DNA from 4 places in the Methylophilus sp. DMC16 genome. Region 3 is predicted to be linked to each of the others. Evidence: predicted binding sites of a transcription regulator. Region 3 holds the regulator's gene; each other region holds the start of a gene.
The links. The regulator sigma-54, encoded in region 3, starts transcription at its own class of promoters, with help from an activator protein. The targets are predictions, from matches to a motif close to TGGCACNNTTCCTGCT.
Positions count from the first base shown of each region.

Region 1: the regulator sigma-54 is predicted to act here: its motif matches at 1,647-1,662, upstream of ACT53D_RS07055 (CmpA/NrtA family ABC transporter substrate-binding protein).
Region 2: the regulator sigma-54 is predicted to act here: its motif matches at 3,209-3,224, upstream of ACT53D_RS08335 (pilin).
Region 4: the regulator sigma-54 is predicted to act here: its motif matches at 1,842-1,857, upstream of glnA (type I glutamate--ammonia ligase).

Region 1 is NZ_JBQUZC010000001.1:1,505,652-1,511,725, forward strand. It holds gene ACT53D_RS07050 (bifunctional protein-serine/threonine kinase/phosphatase) at 1-1,580, shown strand, start outside; gene ACT53D_RS07055 (CmpA/NrtA family ABC transporter substrate-binding protein) at 1,925-3,226, shown strand; gene ntrB (nitrate ABC transporter permease) at 3,247-4,182, shown strand; gene ACT53D_RS07065 (ABC transporter ATP-binding protein) at 4,219-5,028, shown strand; gene ACT53D_RS07070 (alginate export family protein) at 5,129-6,074, shown strand, end outside.
Region 2 is NZ_JBQUZC010000002.1:47,421-53,494, reverse strand. It holds gene dxs (1-deoxy-D-xylulose-5-phosphate synthase) at 1-362, opposite strand, end outside; gene ACT53D_RS08355 (polyprenyl synthetase family protein) at 365-1,255, opposite strand; gene ACT53D_RS08350 (exodeoxyribonuclease VII small subunit) at 1,282-1,527, opposite strand; gene ACT53D_RS08345 (alpha/beta hydrolase) at 1,602-2,255, opposite strand; gene ACT53D_RS08340 (pilin) at 2,351-2,710, opposite strand; gene ACT53D_RS08335 (pilin) at 2,778-3,125, opposite strand; gene ACT53D_RS08330 (SRPBCC family protein) at 3,574-4,119, opposite strand; gene ACT53D_RS08325 (YVTN family beta-propeller repeat protein) at 4,318-5,337, opposite strand; gene ACT53D_RS08320 (RNA pyrophosphohydrolase) at 5,515-6,063, shown strand.
Region 3 is NZ_JBQUZC010000003.1:86,849-92,922, forward strand. It holds gene ACT53D_RS11860 (anhydro-N-acetylmuramic acid kinase) at 1-516, opposite strand, end outside; gene tyrS (tyrosine--tRNA ligase) at 641-1,879, shown strand; gene ACT53D_RS11870 (RNA polymerase factor sigma-54) at 1,925-3,469, opposite strand; gene lptB (LPS export ABC transporter ATP-binding protein) at 3,476-4,219, opposite strand; gene lptA (lipopolysaccharide transport periplasmic protein LptA) at 4,228-4,842, opposite strand; gene lptC (LPS export ABC transporter periplasmic protein LptC) at 4,901-5,524, opposite strand; gene ACT53D_RS11890 (KpsF/GutQ family sugar-phosphate isomerase) at 5,550-6,074, opposite strand, start outside.
Region 4 is NZ_JBQUZC010000002.1:679,266-685,339, reverse strand. It holds gene mtgA (monofunctional biosynthetic peptidoglycan transglycosylase) at 1-369, opposite strand, end outside; gene aroE (shikimate dehydrogenase) at 384-1,202, opposite strand; gene ACT53D_RS11380 (rhodanese-like domain-containing protein) at 1,214-1,663, opposite strand; gene glnA (type I glutamate--ammonia ligase) at 2,030-3,439, shown strand; gene ACT53D_RS11370 (DUF4124 domain-containing protein) at 3,566-4,057, shown strand; gene glnL (nitrogen regulation protein NR(II)) at 4,167-5,270, shown strand; gene ntrC (nitrogen regulation protein NR(I)) at 5,287-6,074, shown strand, end outside.

The sequences.
Region 1 (6,074 bases), on a different contig from region 3:
TCACCCCTGTAGAATGGTCAGTCAAGTCTGGTGGGTTGCAAGTCTTACGCAGTATTAATGCCACACTCAATGCGCAGACGTTTCGCAGCCCTTATCGTTTTGACAAAAACAGAGGCTACGTCTGTACCTTTAGCGCCCTGATCATTAAATCACGGGCTATCCATGTATTTCATCTGGGCGATACGCGCATTTACCGTCTCCGTGACCAGCAATTGCAATGCCTAACCGAAGACCACCGTTTCTGGGTCGATGATCAACATAGCTATCTGGCACGCGCCCTGGGCATGAGCCCGCAACCAGAAATTGATTATCACAGCGAGGCCGCGGAAGCAGGCGATGTTTATTTATTGATGTCTGATGGCGTATTTGAACACCTGACCTCAGAAGAAATCTTGCAGGATATCCAAACCGCCAGCGACCTCAATCGTCTCTGCCAGCACTGGGTTAAACTCGCGCATGCACGCGGTAGCGAGGATAACCTGACAGCACTGGCGGTGCGCTTGTTACAACTGCCCGACCATGACATGGCCTCGCTGACACAAAGCATGCAGGCACTCCCCTTTGCCCCGGCCATAGAAGAAGGTAAGCCGTTTGATGGTTACCATATTTTGCGTTGCCTGCATCATAGCCACCGCAGCCATGTTTACCTGGCACGTGACCTGCAAACGGGCACCCAGGTTGCCCTCAAAGTCCCATCGGTGGACCTGTCCGCCGATGCACAGGCACTGGAACGTTTTTACCTCGAAGAATGGGTGGCCAGGCGCATCAGCCATCGCCATATATTACGGCCGTATACGTCAGCTTCTCCGCGCAAGTTTTTATATAGTGTGATGCACTATGTGCCGGGGCAAACCTTACAACAATGGCTGCTGGATCACCCGCAACCATCCCTAGAGACCGTCCGCCAACTGGTGGAACAGATCACCAGCGCCCTGGAAGCCTTTCATCGACTGGAGATGGTCTACCGCGACTTGCAGCCGCAAAATATCCTGGTCGATACCGATGGCCAGATCACCTTGATTGATTTTGGGGCCGTGAGCGTGGCTGGTCTCGAAGAAATGAGCGAGCTAGAAAGCACGGTAACCTTGCCTGGCACGCTGCAATACTCGGCGCCAGAACAGTTTCTGGGATGGCCAGCAACGCCGCAATCGGATATTTATGCCTTGGGGGTGATCACTTACCAGTGCCTCACAGGCAAACTGCCCTATGGGACAGAGGTCGCGAAGGTAAAACATCCGCAACACCTGTCACGTTTGTATTACCGGGAGATTCGCTATACACAACCGGCGTTTCCGGCCTGGGTCGACGCCGCCATCGCCCGTGCCGTGCACCCGCAGGCAGAAAAACGTTATGCGCAGGCCTCTGAATTCTTATTTGACCTGCGTAAACCGAATGCAGCCTTTCTGCGTCATGCCCATCCGCCTTTGCTGGAACGTCATCCGCTGGCCTTTTGGCGTGGCTTAAGTCTATTACTGGCGTGTATGGTCATCCTGTTGCTCGGGCTCCTCGCACACCAGCCCAAGTCATGCGCCAATGTTGAGCAGTTCGCACGAAAGCAGTGCAACTATGCCCGGCAATAATATGCCCCTTTACAAAAGAAACTAATATTTTCATTAAAATTCAATCACTTAAAAATAAAATAAAGTTGGCATGCCGTTTGCTAGTGCTTATCTAAGAGCAAGCTGGATCAACGGCGATCCTGTCAAATATGCTCCGTGGCAAATGCCTGATATCAGGTAATTTGCCTAACAACTGAGTTATACCCGTTATTAAATTAATGTAAGTACCGCAGCCTTTTAGCAAAAGGGCTTGCAAGCAAAAGGACAAAGGCGTCCTGAGTGTAGACCACGGTCTGCATTCAGGACGCCTTTTTTGTTTTGTATTTTCCGAACCCCTTTTTCGAATCAAATCTCAAGGAGCCGACATGAGCAGTTCTGACAAAAAAAATGTATCCCCCACCGAGGCAACGCCGGTTGACCAGGTGAACCAGCAACGCCGCCATTTCTTTATGAATACGCTGGCAGGCGCGTTTGGTGCTGCCGCCATGATGAACATGGTGCCTTCCGCCATCCGTAGCCAGGCTTGGGCGGCAGGCTCGGATGCGCCAGAAATCACCGAAGTGAAAGTGGGCTTTATCCCGCTGACGGACTGTGCGCCGATTATTGTCGCCGCGCAAATGGGCTTTGATAAAAAATATGGCATCAAGATTGTGCCGTCTAAAGAAGCTTCGTGGGCAGGCGTACGTGACAAGCTGGTCAATGGTGAATTGCATGCTGCACATGTGTTGTATGGCCTGATCTACGGCGTCCAAATGGGCATCGGCGGCCAGCAAAAAGACATGAACGTGCTGATGACGCTGAACAACAACGGCCAGGGCATCACGCTGGCTAACCAGCTTAAGGAAAAAGGCGTCACCAGTGGCGCGACGCTGAAACGTTTGCTGGATAACGAAAACCGCGACTTTACCTTCGCCCAGACCTTCCCCACCGGCACGCACGCCATGTGGTTGTACTACTGGCTGGCGACTTATGGCATCAACCCGATGCAGGACGTGAAAACCATCGTCGTACCGCCGCCACAAATGGTCGCCAACATGCGGATTGGCAATATGGATGGCTACTGCGTGGGCGAACCCTGGAACGCCCGTGCCATTTACGACAAGATCGGCTACACCGTCGCCACCTCACAAGATATCTGGGTAGACCACCCGGAAAAAGTGTTGGGCACCACCGCTGACTTTATCGCCAAGAACCCGAATACCGCGCTGGCGTTAACCAAAGCCATCCTCGAAGCCTCACGCTACATTGATGCGACCAAAAACCGTGCCGAAGTGGCCAAGTTGATCGCAGGCAAAGCCTATGTCAATGCGCCAGAAGAAGTGATTGAAGGTCGCTTCCTCGGCCACTACGACAATGGTATCGGCAAAAAATGGGAAGACCCCAACTATATGAAGTTCTTCAATGACGGCAAGGTCAGCTTCCCTTACCTGTCAGACGGCATGTGGTTCCTGACCCAACACAAACGCTGGGGCTTGCTCAAGTCTGACCCGGATTACCTCGGCGTGGCGAAAAAGGTGAACCGCATTGATATTTATACCGAAGCCGCCAAATCTCTGGGCATTAGCGTGCCAACAGACGTGATGCGCAGCAGCAAGCTGATTGACGGCGTGGTCTGGGATGGTAAAGATCCCAAAGCCTATGCCAACAGCTTCAAGGTTAAAGCGTAATTCTTTCAAGGAGAGTCACCATGAGTGTCGTCAGCTTTAACAAGGAAAAAATCATGCAAAACAGTGAGCAGGCTGCCAAAGCAATGCCAGCCAAGCAAGCAAAACCGGTTGTCGCGGTGGTGAGCCCTCTCTCGGCCACCGCAACAGCAGCCACCCCGGCAAGCAAAAAAGCCGGGGCATGGGCGGCAATGGCCAAACGTGTCTTTGAAGGACTGTTGCCGCCTGTGATTGGCTTGCTGATCTTTGGCGCCATCTGGTCTACCGTGGCCGCCCTGACTCAGGGTTTGCCAGGACCGGTGCAGACCTGGCATTCGGCGGTGGAGCTGTTTAGCGACCCGTTTTATATCAACAACCCGAATGACATGGGCATCGGCTGGAACATCCTGAACTCGCTCAAACGCGTCGCCACTGGCTTTGCGCTGGCAGCGATTGTCGGCATCCCCATGGGTTTTATCATCGGCCGCTATGCCTTTATGTCAAAAATGGCGGCGCCGATTATCAGCCTGCTCAAGCCGGTATCCCCACTGGCTTGGTTGCCGATCGGCCTGCTGGTATTCAAAGCGGCCAACCCGGCCGCAATCTGGGTGATTTTCATCACCGCGGTCTGGCCCATGATTATCAACACCGCCGTTGGTGTCAGCAAAGTGCCGCAAGACTATATGAACGTGGCAAAGGTACTGAACCTGTCCGAGTGGAAAGTCATCACCAAAATCCTGCTGCCCTATGTCATGCCTTACATGATGACCGGTGTGCGTCTCTCTATCGGTGCCGCCTGGCTGGTGATTGTGGCGGCAGAAATGCTGACCGGCGGCGTGGGCATTGGCTTCTGGGTGTGGGATGAATGGAACAACCTGAACGTTGAGCACATCATCATCGCGATTTTCATTGTGGGCATCGTCGGCCTGTTGCTGGAACAGTGCCTGGTCATGCTGGCCAAACGCTATAGCTACGAATAACCACGACGCCTGATTGACTGGAAAAGGACTCTGATCATGACCACCGCTGTAAAACAAGACCGCTATGTGTTGATTGAAAACGTCAACATGATTTTCAACACCAAAAAAGGCAGTTTCCAGGCCTTGAAAGACATCAACCTGTCTATCCAGGAAGGGGAATTCATCTCCATCATCGGCCACTCCGGCTGTGGCAAATCTACCGTGCTCAACCTGATTGCCGGCTTGCTGCAACCGACAGACGGCTATTTGTTTTGTGCCGGCCGCGAAATTGCCAAACCTGGCCCTGAACGCGCCGTGGTGTTCCAGAACCACTCCCTGCTGCCATGGCTGACCTGTTTTGAAAACGTCTATCTGGCGGTGGAACGCGTGTTTGCTGCCACCGAGAGTAAGCCGCAACTGGCAGAACGTACGCGCGCGGCACTGGAGCTGGTGGGCTTAAGCCACGCCATGGAAAAACGCCCGAATGAAATCTCTGGCGGCATGAAGCAGCGGGTAGGCATTGCCCGTGCCCTGGCCATGGAGCCCAAAGTGCTACTACTGGACGAGCCGTTTGGCGCACTGGATGCATTGACCCGTGCCGGCCTGCAAGACGAACTGATGGCCATCATGGCACGTTCTGGCTGTACTGCCGTCATGGTGACGCACGATGTGGACGAAGCCGTGTTGCTGTCTGACCGCATCGTCATGATGACCAACGGCCCGGCAGCCACCATCGGTGAAATCCTGACGGTCGATTTACCCCGTCCGCGCAAACGCCTGGAGCTGGTGGAAGACCCGGCGTATACCCATCTGCGCAGCGAAGTTTTGAAGTTTCTGTATGAGCGGCACGCCAAAAAGGCGGCCTAAGTGAAAGGTGCTGGCAGGCGGCCACCTGTCAGCACCACTTGCTTATCAAAAGCAATCCTCATCCAAGCAAGGTTACCCCAATAGAGAAAAGGAGCAACACATGAACGCTAACCTACACCCACGCTTGCGTCAAGTTTCCGCAGCCATCTTGCTGGCGGCACTTGGCTCACCTGCAATGGCAGAAGAAGAAATTCTGCCTGAATACACTTTTATGGACGCGATTAAAACCGGTAAAAACATGAGCAGCTTCAGATTGCGTTATGAAAACGTCGATCAGGATGGCTTGCAGCCTGGGACCTATGCCAATGGCAGCGCTAACCCGACGGCAAACCAGAACCTGAAAGAAGCGCATGCCTACACCTTGCGCAGCCTGATCGGCTGGCAAACCGCGCCTTACCATAACTGGAGTGTGGCCGGACAGTTGATCAATGTGACCCAATTGAACAGCCAGTTTAATGACGGCACCAACAACGTACTGATCAACGGCGCATCCAACCAGAACAGCGGCATTCAATATGCCAAAGTGGTAGACCCGGACTACACCGATATCAACCAGTTGTTTGTCGACTGGACTGGCATCAAAAACACCCGTGTACGCGCGGGCCGCCAGCAAGTGAACCTGGATAATGTGCGTTTTATTGGTGACATTGCCTTCCGCCAGGTGATGCAAGTGTTTGACGGCGTCTCAGTATTTAACAAGACCATCCCGGATACCGAAATTTATGCGGCCCACTTTAGCAAGGTGAACCAGATCACCACGGCAGCGCATCATGGTGCGTTGGAAGTCATCAATGGCCGCTACCGTATTTCCCCGACCGAGTTTCTGGTCGGCTATGGCTATTTCTCAGACTTTGAAAACCTGGGCTTTGGCAATGCCTGGTTTGGCGCCGGCACCTCTAACAACCCCAAAGGCACCAACAACCAGTTTGCCGACCAAAGTAACAAGATTATTGGTATCCGCCTGGACGGCACCCATCCGTTCACGCCCAACTACCGCGCGCACTACACCGCTGAATACGCCAAACAGTCTGACTACAGCGGCGGTG
Region 2 (6,074 bases), on a different contig from region 3:
ATCGAGGTGCTGGAGTGGCCGGTGCCAAAGGTGTCGTACTCACTCTCATCACGCTTGGGAAAACCGGCAATCCCGCCCGCCTTGCGCAGGCTTGCCATGGCTTCGCGTCTGCCGGTCAGAATTTTGTGCGGATAGGTTTGATGGCCCACGTCCCACACTAAGCGGTCATCCGGCGTGTTGTAAATGTAATGCAGCGCAATGGTCAGTTCGACGACGCCAAGGTTAGAGGCCAGATGCCCCCCTGTTTGCGAGACGCTTTGAATCAGAAATGCTCGCAGCTCTGCAGCCAGCACTTTGAGTTGTGTGCGCTCGAGTGCGCGTAACTCAGTGGGGGATTGAATACGGGACAATAGTGAAGTCATGATTAAAAAGGACGCTCACAAATAAATTTGGCAATCCCGCGCAGCGGATCCGCCTGGGCACCATAGCCTGCCAATAATTGCAGCGCTTCAGCATAAAGTGCTTCTACCAGCGTTTTTGCCTCCTCCAGCCCCAGCAGGCTGACGTAGGTAGACTTGTCTTGCAGCGCATCTTTGCCAGCCGTTTTGCCCAGGGTTTGCGTATCTGCTGTTGCATCGAGAATGTCATCGACAACCTGAAATGCTAGCCCCATCTTTTGGCTGTATTGCTCCAAACACTGAATTAATGCCGGTGCGGTGTCTGGCGCCGCATAAGCGCCAAGCAATGTCGCGGCTCGGATCAGCGCGCCAGTTTTATATTGATGCATGGTCTCTAACTCAGCACGCGTCAACCGTTTGCCCGTACTCTGCAAATCGATGCTTTGGCCGCCACACATGCCACGTGAGCCGGTCGCTTGTGCCAATACCTGCACTTGCTTGAGCGCTTGTGGTGCCTGAGTCTCGGCGATGCATTCAAATGCCAGACTTTGCAAGGCATCACCGACCAGCAGTGCGGTGGCATCATCATATTGCTTATGGCAACTCGGCTTGCCACGACGCAAATCGTCGTCATCCATGCATGGCATATCGTCATGCACCAATGAAAATGCGTGAATCAACTCGACAGCTGCCGCACTGGCATCAGCCGTCATTCTGGAGGTGCCTGCCAGTTCTGCTGCGGCATAACTCAATAACGCACGCACCCGTTTACCTCCACCGAGCACCGCGTAACGCATGGCTTCGTGCAGGCGTTCAGGCAATATTTGCTCACCAGGCAAAAGGCGAGCCAGCACCTGCTCCACATGTTGTTGATGTGCGCGTGCCCAATGATCAAAGACAAAAGCAGAAGTGGTCATGAATAAACAGGAAAGTGGCTGGCGGGTTAATTCGCTTCGAAGGGCGTCAGTTGCTGTTGTTGGTTAAGCAGCATCACGGTTTGTTCTGCTTGCTCTAAAGAGGTCTGGCAAGCTTGTAACAATTGCACGCCCTCAGTATAGGCTGCCAGTGAGGCCTCTAGCGGCAGTTCGCCTGACTCCATGCGCTTGACGATGGTTTCTAGCGCCGCTAGGCGTTCGGCAAAACTTGGTTGATCACTCACCGCAGACGGTGTTTTTTTGGGAGCACTCATGAAAATAGGCCTATGAAAACGCTGGCTATTTTAACAAAACTCCCCCTGCTTGCGGGATTATTCTCAAGATAGGGTTATTGCGCTGGCGGAAGCACCTTGAGCAAAAATTGGCGGATATCGTTGATCTCTTCGTCGCAAACACTATGCGGCATATCGTATTCATGCCATTCCACCGCATAGCCTGTGGCCTCCAGTGTTTGCCGCGAAGCTTGCGCGGTTGCCATGGTAATTACGCTATCAAAACGGCCATGCGCCATCCAGATCGGGCACTGCTGGTTGGCTGGGTGTTTTTCTTGGGAGAGTTGACTCTTTAAGGGTAAGTATGTGGAAAGCGCCAGTACGCCTGCCAAAGTTTGTGGAAAACGCGTTGCCGTATGCAAAGCCATCGCGCCGCCTTGCGAGAATCCTGCCAGTAAAATGCGGTGCGCCGGAATCCCCTGCGCAATTTCGGCTTCTATCATCGCATTTAATGTCGCTTGCATGCTTTTAATCCCGACTTCATCTTGCGGGCTACCCGGCTGTAGCCCAAAAATGTCATACCAGGCACGCATTTCGTAGCCATTGTTGAGAGTGACGGGACGGTAAGGGGCATGAGGTAGGATAAATTTGATGTGTGGCAGGTTGAGCATTTGTACCACAGGCTCAAAGTCGTGGCCGTCGGCACCTAGGCCGTGTAACCAGAGTACGGTTGAGCTACAATTTTTATTTACAGCAAGCTGTTCTAACATTGTTTTTAAATTCAAATCAGTTCCGTTGAAGCGCTGCTATCTTGTTTAAGATTTGCTTAAAATGCATTTATTCAAGTCTGTTAAGTTATAAATTCTCAAGGAGAGTTTGTTGTAATAAGACAAGGAGTACCAGCGCTTAAATTACAAGAAATAATGGCGTTGCCAGGTGAGTGAGTTCTAGATGTGAACGTTGTTATTGTAACTACTTTAACACCATTGTTAATGTCGCTACAGGCTTTTGCAACCGGAGCTGGGATATTCGCTATGGATTTGTTCAGTTGTATGTCTGCGTAAACTCTTCTTGCATAAATGTTAGCTTCTTTCAGACATGCACCATTTGCAGCCTCTATTCTGTAAGCTTGAAAAGCGGGCACGGCCACGGCCGATAAAATGCCTATAATAGAGATCACGATCATTAGTTCAATCAGTGAGAAGCCCGTATTATGTATTTTCATCATTAAGCCTTAGTAAAAAGCCCTGTTTGAACAGGGCTTTTTCTTATTTGCTCAAGTAGATTAGATATTAAGCTTTAGGGGTCTTGGTGCAAGTTCCGCCCTTCACCAAATCACAAGAAATGGTTGCGCCAGTGCCCTCTTTTGCCGGCTCTGCTGAGAAGGATTTATCTGTCGCTAGTGGTTTAGTGATTGCCTTGCAAGCTTTAGCATTGTGATCTGGAATATCTTTGGATAATGCAATTGCTGAGTAGACTATTGTTGAGTATGCACTAGCTTCTGCCAAACAAGCGCCATCAGAAGCCTCTTTTGTGTAGTCTGAATATGCAGGAATCGCCACAGAAGCCAAAATACCAATAATGGCCACTACGATCATTAATTCAATCAGGGTAAAACCTTGTTGTGCGTGTTTTTTCATCATGTTTTCCTTCAAGTCAAGTTTAAAGTCAGTTACTTCTTTGTTTAAGTCACTGCTTTTTCAACAGTGTTGGCTAACCATAAAGCAACAGGCGTGCCAGTCTGCTTTTACTGAATGTAACTGATTGAAAAATATGAATTAAAGGGTTTTTATGCTTCATTTCTTCGAATTGAATTTAAAAAGTGCGAGCGTGGTTGTGGTTAGCCAAGCTGACAGAAAGTGACAGGCTTTGCCCATCTTTGACAGGATAGGTGATGGTTTTGGGCAGGTGGTTTGGCTAAATGCAAAAAAGGGATTGTGTGGTACACAATCCCTTTACTTGGTGCCAGTCGCTTGCTTTTGGCAGTGACTGATTTGCAAAAACAGTGTTGTTTACAACGTAAGACTTACCAGAATTTCCACCAGGGTTTACTGTTGCCTTGCGATTTTTTTCCAGAACCCTGGCTAATTACTTTCCCGATTCGGCAACCTTTTTCAGGCTTTCGAGACCTGGATCAAAAAAGTCGTCGAGCGCCTTGGTCGCGGCATCATCGTTTTGCTCAGGCTTTGGAATGTTGGAGGAATCGGCGCGAGTGTAGCTGCCTTTGACTGAAACGACGGTGTCATTGCCGTTGGCAGTCACTGTGATCATTGGGTAAAAGTTAGAAAACTGTAATGTACTTTTTTCGTAGACATATTCGTATTTAACGCGCATGCCAGCGTCATCAATGAAACGCAGTTTTTCGTACATGACGCCGCCGTTTTTCAGTTTGACGGTGCGGTAGGTGGCGTCGTCACCGTTTTCATCTTTTTTCTGCTCTACGGTGGTAGACACAACACCCGCGTGCCAGGCTTGTTCGTTACCAAAGTCTTTGACCAATGCCCATACTTTTGCAGCTGGCGCTTTGATGGTGACGCTTTTTTCAAAGCGCAAGGCCGCTGCACCGTGTGCACCAGCGGTGAGGGGGATCAAGGGCAATAAAGAAACTGCAATCATGCCTAGAAATTTTTTCATTACATATCTCCTGAAATTTACAGACTTTTAAAACGCTTTTAAAACTAAAGCTCGGCGTGGATCGGTAAGCGGTCAAAGTGTTTTAAAAAACAATCCGAGACTTTACCCAAAAATAAACTTCTTTGCGACTAATTCATTGGTCATCCTGTGAAAAAATCAAAAAATAGGTTGCTTTGGCTCTGCAGAGCCGTTTTCTTGCTATTTCGCTTCGAGAATAAATTGCCCGAAAGAGCGGCATAACTTGGGACTGCTGATCGTTTGCGTCACGGTATTGGTGAGTGCATCAATGATGGAGACATTGTCAGTACCCCAGTTGACGACCAGTACCTGATTGCTGGCCTTGTCGTATTCAATGCCCTCGGGATATTCGCCCACAGCGATGGTTTTGATGGTGTTGCCATTGGTCAAATCAATTACCGACACGCTTTCGGCGTGATTGTTGCTCACGTAAGCACGACGGCCATCTGGGCTGATCGCCACGCCATAAGGGTGCTGCCCGGTTTTGACGGTGCTGGCCTGATAGGTCTCTACATTCAGCAAGGTGAGCGTGTTGCTGACCACATTAACGACAAACACGGTTTTACCATCCGGGCTCAAGCTTAGTGCAAAGGGATGCAGGCCAACGGGCACTTGTGCAATGGTTCTCAAGGTTTTGGTATCGACCACGGTGACATCGTTACTGTCGCGGTTGGCGATAAACAGCTTTTTGTTATCCGCACTGACCAGCAAGCCGGAAGGGGTTTTGCCCGCTTTGAAGGTTTGCTGTTTTTCAGGATGCGCAGTATCCACTGCAATCACTTGCTCGCCGCCCCAATCGGCCACGTACAAGGTTTTCTCGTCGCGGCTTAAAGCAATGCCAACGGCTTGGGCGTTGACCGGAATTTCTTGCACCGTTTGTTGGGTGGCGCTATTGATCACTGACACGGTTTGGCTATTAGCGTTGCTGATATACACGCGCTGCTTTTTAGGTGCGATAGCCACCCCGACTGGGGCTTTGCCCACCGCAATGGTACGCGTGACTTGCTTGCTGGCGATGTCCAGCACGGATACGCTGTCACTGCCTTGATTGGTGATGTAAGCGAGGTTGCCCGCTAACGCGAAAATGGGCACACCAAGCAAGAGGGGGGCAAAAAACTTCATACTTGCCAACGGGAGACGGATCGAGAGCCCGGTCGTAAATCTGGTTGAAAATCGCTTGAGCATGGGCAAACAACGCATGGTCTTGTCTCTGGTTGACAGTGTTTTCGTGGGGCGCATGATGGATTTTAAATAAATTGGCGAGTCTGCTTTTGAATTTTATACACCTTGCCGGGCTTGCGCATGCTTTTGACGGTTGTCCTTTCATTAAAGGCTAAAGTGTGAAAAAATTGCATGAAATATTGAAGGCAGTTTTTTATGTTAGATCGTGATGGATACCGTCCAAACGTCGGAATTGTGCTTTGCAATACGCACAATCAGGTGTTTTGGGGCAAGCGTATCAGGGAACATGCATGGCAGTTTCCGCAAGGCGGCATCAAATATGGTGAAACGCCTGAGCAAGCCATGTATCGTGAATTGATGGAAGAGGTTGGCCTCAAGCCTGAGCACGTTAAAATTCTGGGCCGTACACGTGACTGGCTACGCTATGACGTGCCTACCAGCTGGGTCAAGCGCGAGTGGCGCGGAAGCTACAAAGGACAAAAACAGATCTGGTTTTTGTTGCGCCTGATCGGGCGTGACAGTGATGTGTCATTGCGCGCGACCGAGCATCCCGAGTTTGATGCCTGGCGCTGGAGTGAGTACTGGGTGCCGCTGGAGGATGTGATCGAATTCAAGCGCGAGGTCTATCAATTGGCCTTGAATGAATTGGCGACTTTTCTGCATCATCCTGCCAGACGCCACTATCCTAAAGCGCGCAAATCCTCGGCCGTGACCAAGCAGCCGCCCACCGTAACGCCAGAGTAATGTTCATGCCT
Region 3 (6,074 bases):
GCGATGCCTGTCTGCACTCGTAAACACCGCCTGGTGAAAGGCCGGCACTAACGGTGCACCTTGGCCGCCAGCGGCAATATCGCGACTTCTGAAGTCGCCAATGACCGTGATCCCTGTTAATTCTGCCAAGCGGGCATGGTTGCCCAATTGTATGGTGTATGCCATGCCCTCTGCCAGTGTCGGACAGTGCCGGATGGTCTGGCCATGGCAACCGATGGCTGTCACGGCCTCGGCACGGATGTCGGCGAGCTTAAGCAGTTGCTTGACGGCTTGCGCGTAGAGTTCTGCGAGCTGGTTAGCAACCACTGCGGCCTCGTGTAACTCGTTATTGGCGGGCGTGTGCAAGGCCAGTAGACGCTGTTTAAGCGCGTCAGGGTAGGGCAGAAAATAGGTGGCCGTTTGTGTCAGTTGCTCGCCCCGTTGCGAGGTGAGCACGGCATCCACCCCGTCCAGGCTGGTACCGGACATCAGTCCAATAAACAAACGTGGCTGGGAGCGATCGGCAGAAACTTGCATGGGTGCCATTTTAACACTGCTCCAGCCGCGCTTACAGAAATGCATGGGATTACGTTAAAATAGCTGTTTTACTTATTTGAGACGGTGCCATCAGTGCGCATCGTTGTATTTGACGGATACCCGCATGACCGATACCAAACAACCCTCATCTGAAGTGCCAGCATTGAGCCCAGAAATTGCCAAGGCGTTGGCCATTATCAAGCGTGGCGCAGATGAGTTACTGATCGAGCAGGAGCTGGTCGAGAAACTGAAAACAGGCAAGCCGTTACGTGTGAAAGCAGGCTTTGACCCTACCGCGCCCGACTTGCACCTGGGTCATACCGTCCTCATTAATAAATTGCGCCAGTTGCAGGATCTGGGCCATCAGATTTTATTCCTGATCGGTGACTTTACCGGCATGATTGGTGACCCAACGGGCAAAAGCGCCACCCGTCCACCCTTAACCGTGGAGCAGGTCAAGGCCAACGCCGATACCTATGCCGCACAAGTCTTCAAAATACTGGATCCCACCAAAACCGAGATTGTTTTTAACTCCAACTGGTTAAGTGAACTCGGTGCGGCGGGGATGATCAAGCTGGCTGCCAGCCATACCGTGGCCCGCATGCTGGAGCGGGATGACTTCTCCAAACGCTTCAAGGGTAATCAACCGATTGCGATTCACGAGTTTCTGTACCCGTTACTGCAAGGATATGATTCGGTGGCCCTGCAAGCGGATCTTGAGCTCGGTGGTACCGACCAGAAGTTTAACCTGCTCATGGGGCGTGAGTTGCAAAAGCAGGCCGGCCAGTCGCAGCAATGTGTGCTGATGATGCCGTTGCTGGAAGGGTTGGATGGCGTCAATAAAATGTCTAAATCACTCGGGAACTACATTGGCATTAGCGAGGCGCCAGAGACTATTTTTGCCAAGATCATGTCGATTTCAGATGAACTGATGTGGCGCTATATTGATTTGCTGTCTTTTGCGACGCTGGAAAACATTGCCGAATGGAAGGCGCAAGTCGCCAGTGGCGCAAACCCCCGCAATATCAAGGTCGGCTTCGCGCAGGAAATTGTGGCGCGTTTCCATGGTCAAGCCGCGGCTGAAAAAGCCTTGCAGGACTTCCAGACCCGTGCCAAAGGCGGCATCCCGGATGACGTGCCCGAAGTTGAAGTGACCATTGAAGGCGAGAGCATCGGCATTAGCCAATTGTTAAAACAGGCGGGCCTGGTTGAAAGCACCAGTGAAGCCATGCGCGCAGTGCAGCAAGGCGGCGTCAAGCTCGACAGCGTCAAGGTGGATGATAAGAATCTGCCTTTGACAAAAGGCGTGACAGTGATCGCACAGGTGGGCAAACGTAAATTTGCCAAGATCACAATCAGGTGATTTGAGCTGAGAAACAAAAAAGGCCGCATCTGCGGCCTTTTTTGTTTAGAGCGTTTTGCGCAAGTTCGCGGGAGGAATATTCAGGGACTCGCGATATTTGGCTATGGTACGGCGGGCAACGACGATGCCTTGTTGTGCCAGTGTGTCGGTGATCTGGTTGTCCGACAAAGGCTTTTTCGGGTTTTCTTCGGCCACCATTTGCTTGATCAAGGCGCGGATGGCGGTGGCAGAGCAGGAGCCGCCTGCATCTGTGGCCACTGAGCTGCCAAAGAAGTATTTGAGTTCATAGACGCCACGCGGTGTGAGCATATACTTATGCGTGGTGACGCGGGAAACTGTGCTTTCATGCAAGTCGAGTTCTTCGGCGATTTCACGCAGTACCAGTGGCCGCATGGCAATTTCACCATGTTCAAAGAAGTTGCGCTGGCGATCTACAATGGCTTGTGACACGCGCAAAATGGTCGAGAAGCGCTGCTGGATATTTTTAATCATCCACTTGGCTTCCTGCATCTGGCTTTGCAGGTATTGGCCTGAACTCTCGCGGTTGCGCTTGAGGATGTCCGCATACATCTGGTTGATGCGCAGTTTGGGGATCACGCCATCATTTAAGGAGGCGACCCAAATACCCTTGATCTTTTTAACCACCACATCGTGCTGGATAAAGTGATCGTGACTAAAGCTGGAAAACTCGCTGCCGGGTCTGGGGTTTTGCTGGCGGATCAGGTGCTGCGCCGCCTTGAGTACCGCTTCATCGCAACCAAGCACCTTGCGCAGTTTGACAAAGTCTTTGTTGGCCAGCAGCGCCAGGTGGTCTTTGGCAATGGCAATGGCGGTTTGCAAGTGTGGCGTTTCTTGCGGCAAACGCGTCAGTTGCAAGAGCAGGCACTCGCGTAAATCGCGCGCACCAACGCCTACAGGGTCCAGGTTCTGGATCAGTTTGAGTGCGGTTTCCAGTTCCAGCAGCTCGACCTCAAGTTCGAGTGGCAAGTGCTCCACAATCTCCTGCAGATCTTGCTCCAGATAGCCATCATCAGTGATGCTATCCAGTAGCAGTTTGACCAGGCTCATGTCACGTTGCGATAAATGTGCCAGTTGTATCTGATCAATCAGATGCTCGCGCAAACTGATGCTGGTGGTTTCCTGTCTGGAAAAGTCACTGTCTTCGTCTTCCTGATGATTGCGTCCGGCTTCGTCCCAGTTGCTGGTGCTGCCAAACTCTTCATAATCATCTTCAAACTCTGGCGGCGTGAATTCCTCGTTTAAATTGGGCAGGTCGCTCTCGCTCCCGCCCAGCTCATCGTGCAAGTCTTCACGCAGACTTTCTGCCGGTGCGGTGATCTCTTGCTGCGTTGCCATGTCAAACGAGCTGGCATCTGTCGGCTCAGCTTCTACAGTGGGGGGAGGCGGTGTGTTATCTTCAAACTCGCCTTCTTCACCGTCTGACATTTCCAGTAACGGGTTTTCCTGCAGGATGGTTTCCAGTTCCTGGTTCAGTTCCAGCGTGGAAAGTTGCAGCAAACGGATCGATTGCTGCAGCTGCGGCGTCAGCGCCAGATTTTGCGAAATACGTAATTGCAGGTTCTGTTTCATGACGGATTACAGCCTAAAATTCTTGCCCAGATACACTTCACGCACACCTTCGTTCTGAATGATTTCATCGGGCGTGCCTGCTGCAAACACAGCGCCTTCATTGACAATATAAGCGCGGTCACAGATGTCCAGCGTTTCGCGCACATTGTGGTCGGTGATTAAAATACCAATATTCTGACTGCTCAGGTAGCGGATGATTTTCTGGATTTCGATCACCGCAATCGGATCAATCCCGGCGAACGGTTCATCCAGCAAAATAAATTTAGGGTCTGTGGCCAGGCAGCGCGCAATTTCAACGCGTCGACGTTCGCCGCCAGACAAGCTGACGGCCTGACTGTTGCGGATGTGCTGGATATGCAATTGATCCAGCAAGGACTCAAGCCTCGCCTCACGCTGCTCTTCCGTATAGGGACGGGTTTCAAGAATGGCGAGGATGTTGTCGGTTACGCTGAGCTTGCGGAAAATGGATGCTTCTTGGGGCAGATAAGCCAGGCCCATGCGCGCGCGCTCATGCATGGGCGCGCGGCTCACGTCGGCGCCATTCAGCGTAATGTTGCCTTCATCCAGTGCAACCAACCCGACAATCATGTAAAAGCTGGTGGTTTTGCCTGCCCCGTTGGGACCCAGCAAGCCGATCACTTCGCCACTGCGTAACTCAAGCGTCGTGTTTTTGACCACGGTACGGCCCTGATAGGTTTTTTTCAGGCGGTTAACCTGCAAATGGTTCTGATCTGCTGCCATGGTTTCCATCTTTATGCTTACTCTTTGCCTTGCTCACCAGTGTTTTCGGCAGGGGCAGGTTCGACCTTGAGTTGCAAGGAGCGATTCATCCGTAACCCCTGTTGAGAGGTTGGCTTGTTGTCAATGACAGGTGGTGTGGTTTTATTTTTAGGCTGTATGGTGGCCTTGACGCGGCTGCCAGCCGTCCCGTTCGGGTTGGCTTTGGTGCCGCCAATCACCTCGGCATACTCGGCGTTGGCGTCGTAGCTGATGTAGTCCCCGGTCACGATGTCTTCACCACGTTTAACCCAGGCATTGGTATACAGTTGCACTTTATCCATGCGGGCGTTGTATTCGATACGTTGACCACTGCCTTGCATCCACTCGTCTTTACCGGTACGTTTTTGCTTGAATGTGGTGGGGTTGCCGGTACAGGTGCTATGTTGAAAGCCGTCCTGATCCTCGCGTACGATCATTTTGTCCGCCTTGATTTGCAAAGTGCCCTGATTAAGAATCACGTTGCCCGTGTAGATACTGATTTTTTTAGCATCGTTCACGGTCACGGTATCCGCTTCAAGCTCTATCGGTTGATCTCGGTCAGATTCTTCGGCCAGCACACTCAGCGGCATGGACAATAGCGCCCATACGCTCATGCAGATCGCTAAAAATAAGGGCTTGTGCGTGTTCAACTCATTTCTCCATAATCAACGGTCATTGGCGTTCTGTGTTTGACGCCTGGGCCGGGCTTGCCAAATTGCTGGCGACGGGTGGACGCTCATAATGCACATGCACCCGGTTAAACAATTGCATGGTATCAGCCCGGTTATCAAAACGCATGCCCGTGCCTGTAATCACTGTCGCCGGTTTTTGGCGGATGATCACCGACTGGTCTGTGTGTGCCACCTCGGTATCCGGCTCCAGCCAAAGCCGCTCGGTTTGCATTTGTGTTTCTGGCTTGGTGGCAGAGGCTTGGCGGATCACCTTGACCTGATTGCTAAACTCCACCAGTTTACCATTGGCAGAAACACGTCCATGCTGACCATAAATTTGCGTGTAAGGCTTGTTCAGGCCAAACTGGGTAAAGCGTGGCCGCTGCAATTCTGTATAGTCATTGGCAGGAAAGTGGCGCATTTTTGCGGCCGCCAGCACATATTTGGTATTGCCGGACGCATCCGTGCGGGTACTCACAAAGTTGTACAACATGTAGTCCGGCGCTTGGCGATTAAGTATGTTCATTTTGAGTGCTTGCTCTTGTACATTCTGGTTAATCCAGAAGGTCAGCAGCGCCAGCAACAGCATTAACGCAATCGGCAACAAAATGGGGTGTTTAAGCATGCCTGAATTCTAATGCCTGTTTAAGCTAAACGACTTTGGCTTTCAATAAGTCATGCATATTGAATGCCCCTACCAACTGCCCTTGGGCATCTACTGCCAAAAAGCCATTTATTTTGTGCTGCTCCATCATGTTAACTGCTTCAACCGCCATCTGATTCGTCTCCAGCAAATACGGCTGTTTGTTCATCACGGTATCAATGGATGCCTGTGGATTGTTCTTGCCCTGCATAAACAAGCGGCGCAAATCGCCATCGGTAAAAATGCCTATTGGGCGTTGCGCGTGGTCCACAATAGCCGTGAAGCCCATGCCCTTAAGTGAAATTTGCGTGATGGCTTCCTGAATGGAGGCGTGTTGATCAATTTGGGGCACGGCCGCGCCGGTACGCATGACATCCCTGATGCGCACCAGTAGCCGTCTGCCCAAGCTGCCACCGGGATGCGAACGGGCGAAGTCTTCGGCAGTGAACTCACGCAAATCGAGCACGCAGAGTGCTAAAGCATCGCCAAGGGCCAAGGCCGCTGTCGTGCTGGCTGTGGGAGCCAAGCCGAG
Region 4 (6,074 bases), on a different contig from region 3:
AAACAAATTCTTGGCCAGTTGCTGGCTAATGGTGGAGCCGCCAGCGACGATTTTTCCCTTCTTGAGGTTTTTCTCAAAAGCGGTTTCGATCCCGACCCAGTCAAAGCCTTCATGGTCAACGAATTTGCTATCTTCCGCCGCAATCACTGCGCGTTTTAAATGGTTGCTGATCTTGGCGTAAGGCACCCACTGCTGCTGTATGGTGGCTTCGGGATGGCTTTCTTGCATCACTTCCAGCCGCGCCTGCATGAAGGCAGTGGCGTCCGGATTGTGATCTACCCACCACAAAATATGGGCGAGTATCCAGACCTGATACAACAGTACCCAGAGCAAAAACAGGACGAAAAACAGCTTGATGCTTTGTTTCATGACAGAAATGAAGATTAGCGGAATGTCTGAATCACTGGGGCCGTGTCAGGACGCAATCCATGCCAGATAAAAAACGCTTCTGCCGCCTGCTCGATGAGCATACCCAAGCCATCTGCCACCTGTGCGCCTGCGGTACGCGCCTGCTGCATAAACGGCGTCTCCCGGCCGTACATCATGTCGTAAGCCAGGGTATGCGTGCCAAAGACATGCGATGGAAGCTGTAACGGTGTCTCACACAATCCCGCAGAAGTGGCATTAATGACCACATCATAGGTCTCGGTGAGTGCTGCAAACGTGGTCACGGCCAGCAAGACGCCACATTGCCCCCCCGCGTCCGCAAACTTATCCAGCATGGCTTGCGCCTTGTCCTGTGTGCGGTTAGCAATGGTCAATTGCGCCGGGCCTTGTGCAATCAACGGCAGCATCACGCCTTGCGCAGCGCCGCCTGCGCCCAGCAACAAGATTTTTTTTGCGGCCAGGGCCGTCTGGTGATGTTTGAGAATGTCATTGACCAGCCCACAGCCATCGGTATTGTCGCCCTGAATTTGCGTTTGGCCAAAACTGAGGGTGTTCACTGCCCCAGCCGCCTGCGCGCGTTCAGATAAAGTCTGGCTTAAGTCATAGGCTTCAAATTTGAATGGTACCGTGACATTTGCACCCACATACCCTTGTTGCTGCAATTGGTGCACCGTGGACGCAAAGCCATCCAGAGGTGCCAACACCTTTTCGTAAACAATCGTCTTGCCAAATTGCAGCGCAAATGCCTGGTGAATCAACGGCGATTTGCTATGTGCTATCGGGTGGCCAATGACTGCGTATTTTTCAACCGACATAGCAAGATCACCTAGTTGGACCAGGGCAAGCCTGCATGTTTCCAGCCATTGATCAGGGTTCTTTGCTTGGCCTCATTCGCTTCGCCTTCAAAGCCTTCGAGCATATTGTAAGCGTTGGGATATCCGAGTTTTTGCGCCAGCAAGGCAGCATTATGGCTGCGGCCACCCGTGCGGCACATAAATACAACGGTGCGCGCAGGATCAACCAGCGCCTGTAGCTGATCGGCAAACTCAGGATTGGCAATCATGCCTGGATAAAACGCCCATTCCAGATGGGCCGCCATGGGCACGCGCCCAACCAACTCCAACTCGGCACGTGAGCGCACATCCACCAACACCGCATTTTGATCTTGGCTAATCAGCGCATACGCCTCCTGCGGCGTGACGGCTCCCGCGTAAGTCAAGCCATTTTCTTCTGCGCGCTGAGCGGCTTGTTGCAAGATTTTTTCAACACTCTCCAAATGACACCTTCACTCTTTCAATCACTTAGTTAAACCGCGAGTATACCTGTGAAAGCCATGCAAACACATTTAGCACCATTTTTGTGCTCAATTTGTTGCAGTGCACCTAATTAGTGCCCATTGATTTTGCTTTTTTATGTCAGATATCCCATATCCATGCAAAATGCCTGTTTTTGGGTGGCATGCTTCCTGCTACTATTACATCCTAAGATTCAATGGAATTCGTAAACCAAAAATTCCACATATCTATTTGTTTTGCTAGTTTGTGTTTTTATATTTGCTCACGTTCCGGGACATCCGCAACATGTCCCTTTTTTGCGTGCGCAAGTTGAATCATTTTAGATCTTGATCACTGAGGAGAATGTAATGTCCGTTGCAAACGTAATGAAACTGGTTGCGGAAAACGACATCAAATTTGTTGATTTCCGTTTTACCGACACCAGAGGTAAAGAGCAGCACGTGACCGTGCCAGTGTCTGCCTTCGACGAAGATAAATTTACCGAAGGTCACGCCTTTGATGGTTCTTCCATTGCTGGCTGGAAAGGCATTCAAGCCTCTGACATGCAATTGATGCCTGATGCAAGCACCGCATTCATCGATCCATTTTTTGACGAACCAACCTTGGTTCTGACCTGCGACGTAGTAGACCCTACTGATGGTAAAGGCTATGACCGTGACCCACGCTCCCTGGCAAAACGCGCTGAAGCTTACCTGAAATCCAGCGGCCTGGGCGACACTGCTTACTTTGGTCCAGAGCCAGAGTTCTTCATTTTTGACAGCGTACAATGGGATGCCACCATGGGTGGTAGCTTTGTGAAAATCAACTCAGAAGAGGCCGCTTGGTCCTCAGGTGAAAAATTCGAGGGTGGCAACACTGGTCACCGTCCAGGCGTTAAAGGCGGCTACTTCCCAGTGCCTCCTGTCGATTCATTGCACGACATCCGTTCTGCCATGGTCATGACCTTAGAAGAACTGGGCGTGCCTGTTGAAGTGCACCACCACGAAGTGGCAACAGCAGGTCAATGTGAAATCGGTACTAAGTTTGCGACCTTGGTACAACGTGCTGACTGGACGCAAATCCTGAAATACGTAGTGACTAACACAGCCCATGCTTACGGTAAAACAGCCACATTTATGCCAAAACCAATGTTTGGTGACAACGGCTCCGGTATGCACGTTCACCAATCCGTATGGAAAGATGGTAAAAACCTGTTTGCAGGTAACGGCTATGCAGGCCTGAGCGACTTCGCTCTGTACTACATCGGCGGCATCATCAAGCATGCGCGCGCACTGAATGCGATTACCAACCCAGGTACTAACTCCTACAAGCGCTTGGTACCGCATTACGAAGCACCAGTCAAACTGGCTTACTCCGCTAAAAACCGTTCTGCTGCGATTCGTATTCCGTTCGTGCATTCTGATAAAGCCCGTCGTGTTGAAGCGCGCTTCCCAGACCCGATTGCTAACCCATACTTGGCTTTCTCAGCCCTGTTGATGGCTGGTCTGGATGGCGTTCAGAACAAGATTCACCCAGGTGAACCAGCGACTAAAGACTTGTACCATCTGCCACCAGAAGAAGATGCATTGATCCCAACGGTATGTTCATCTTTGGAACAAGCATTGGAGTATCTGGATAAAGACCGCGAGTTCTTAACACGCGGCGGCGTTTTCTCAGACGACTGGATTGATGCATACATTGCATTGAAAATGGAAGAAGTCACTAAACTGCGCCAAACACCACACCCAGTGGAATTTGGTCTGTACTACTCTTGCTAATCACAAGAGCACGCACTAAAACAGGGCAGCCCAGGCTGCCCTGTTTTTTTATGTGCGCGCTGTTCCGTCAACGTTTTTAGGCGAGCAGACGTTGATACCCTCAACGATCTGCTCTAAACTATTGCCATGAAAAGACTTTTTTACATTTGCACCTTCGCGCTCATGTGCAACCCAAGCTGGGCAGATATTTACAAATATACCGACAGTAACGGCGTCACCACCTATACCAATATCAAACCCGAAGGCAAAAGCAAGGCAGAGCTCATTATTAGTGGGCCCAGAACCACAGAGCCTCCACCCCCTGCCAGGGAGAAAAAAGCCAATGTCAGAACACCCTCTCCGGCCGATTTTCCCAAAGTCGATAATCAGACACAAAATCAACGCGACCAAAAGCGGCGAGAGCTATTAATGAACGAGCTTTCTCAAGAAAAACAAGCACTTGAGAATGCTCGCCTGTTATATGAAGAAGCCCAGAACACGCCAGAAGTCTATAGAGGTGCCAATGGAAAAACGTTTAGGAATGTCGCCAAGTATGAAGAAAAACTGCGAGTGATTGAGGCCGAAATTCAGGCACATGAGCGCAATATCGAGCTGTTAAATAAAGAACTCAACCTTTAAATGCACCATTTTGGGGGCTTGCTCAATCATTTTTACGTTTCTTGTAAGAATTGGCTTGGGTTTTGCTTTAAAACAGGGCGTGATTCACTCTTTTTAACAAGCTCAGGACATGGTACAGAAATCTCCCAACGGCTTTAGTGGTTTAGAGCATATTGCCACGGCAGTCATTTTGCTTAATAACCAACTAGAAGTTACTTACGCAAACTCCAGCGCCGAGATTCTGTTTGCATTTAGTGCCAACCAGATTCAAGGGGCGCATATCCATGACGTGTTTGTGAATTGCGAAATTTTGCAAATGGCCGTGACTAACGCCATAGAAACACAGAGCCCATATCGTGAGCATGAGTTTGCACTGACCACCCAACGCGGCCATACAACGGCCGTGACCTGCACAGCCACCCCTATTTCAGCCGCGTTCAATCAAACGCCGGAAGACATGCTGATTCTGGAGTTTGTGCAAATGGATCAGCAATTGCGTATTGCGCGTGAAGAGCGCATGCTGATACAGCAGCAAGCCAACTCTGAATTACTCAGGAATCTGGCGCATGAGATCCGCAACCCGCTAGGCGGCTTGCGTGGTGCGGCACAATTGCTTGAATTTGAGTTGCCGCAACCCAGCCTAAAAGAATATACCCAGGTGATTATCAAAGAGGCTGACAGACTACATAGCCTCATGGACAGACTGCTGGCACCACACCGCGTGCCAAAATATGAGCCCACCAACATTCATGAAGTGCTGGAGCGCGTACGCAGTCTGTTACTGGCAGAATCGCCTAACCATATCCGCGTGATCCGCGACTACGATACCAGCTTGCCGGAGCTCATTGGCGATCGCGAAAAACTGATCCAAGCCGTGCTCAATATTGCGCGTAATGCGGCACAAGCGATGCAGCAGCACCAGACCGAAGGTGCGAGCATTACTTTCCGCACGCGTGCTGAGCGCCAAATTACGCTAGCCAGAAAACGTTACCGTGTCGGGATTCATTTAGAGATTATTGATAACGGCCCAGGCATCCCTGCCGGCATCAAAGAACGCATTTTCTACCCGCTGGTATCCGGTCGCGAAGGCGGCACAGGCTTGGGCCTTGCGCTGGCGCAAACCTTTATCACCCAACACCATGGCATGATCGACTGTGATTCACAGCCGGGTAAAACCATATTCCATATATTGCTACCCATTGAAAGTACGCAATTAAAATCATCAGTACAATAATTCACGAGAAACAGCTATGAAGCCAATCTGGATCCTAGACGACGACAAATCCATCCGCTGGGTGTTTGAAAAAGCCCTGGCCCGCACGGACTTTGATTTCAAAACATTTTCATCCCCGGCAGAAGCCCTCAACGCTTTAAATCGTGAACAACCCCAAGTCATTGTCAGTGACATCCGCATGCCGAATGGCTCGGGCCTGGACTTTTTATCCGAGGTAAAGCAGCGCTTTCCCGAGATTCCCGTCATTATCATGACCGCCTACTCAGACCTCGAAAGCGCTGTCGCCGCCTTTCAGGGTGGCGCGTTTGAGTATCTGGCCAAACCGTTTGATGTAGACCAAGCCATCGAAATTATCAAACGTGCCGTTGAAGAAAGCATGCGTCAATCTGTCGAGGCCGTAGAAGACACCGGCCCCTCGCCAGAAATTATCGGCCAGGCACCCGCTATGCAAGAGGTTTTCCGTGCCATTGGCCGCCTCAGCCGCTCGCACTCAACCGTGCTCATTAACGGCGAATCCGGCAGTGGTAAAGAACTGGTCGCCAGTGCACTGCATAGACACAGCCCACGTGCTGACAAACCCTTTATCGCTATCAACACCGCAGCGATTCCCAAGGATTTATTAGAATCCGAATTGTTTGGTCATGAACGCGGCGCTTTTACTGGGGCCGCTGCAGCCAGACGTGGCCGCTTTGAACAGGCAGATAACGGCACTTTGTTTCTAGATGAAATTGGTGACATGCCTGCTGACTTGCAAACCAGATTGTTGCGCGTCTTGTCCGACGGCCAGTTTTATCGCGTGGGCGG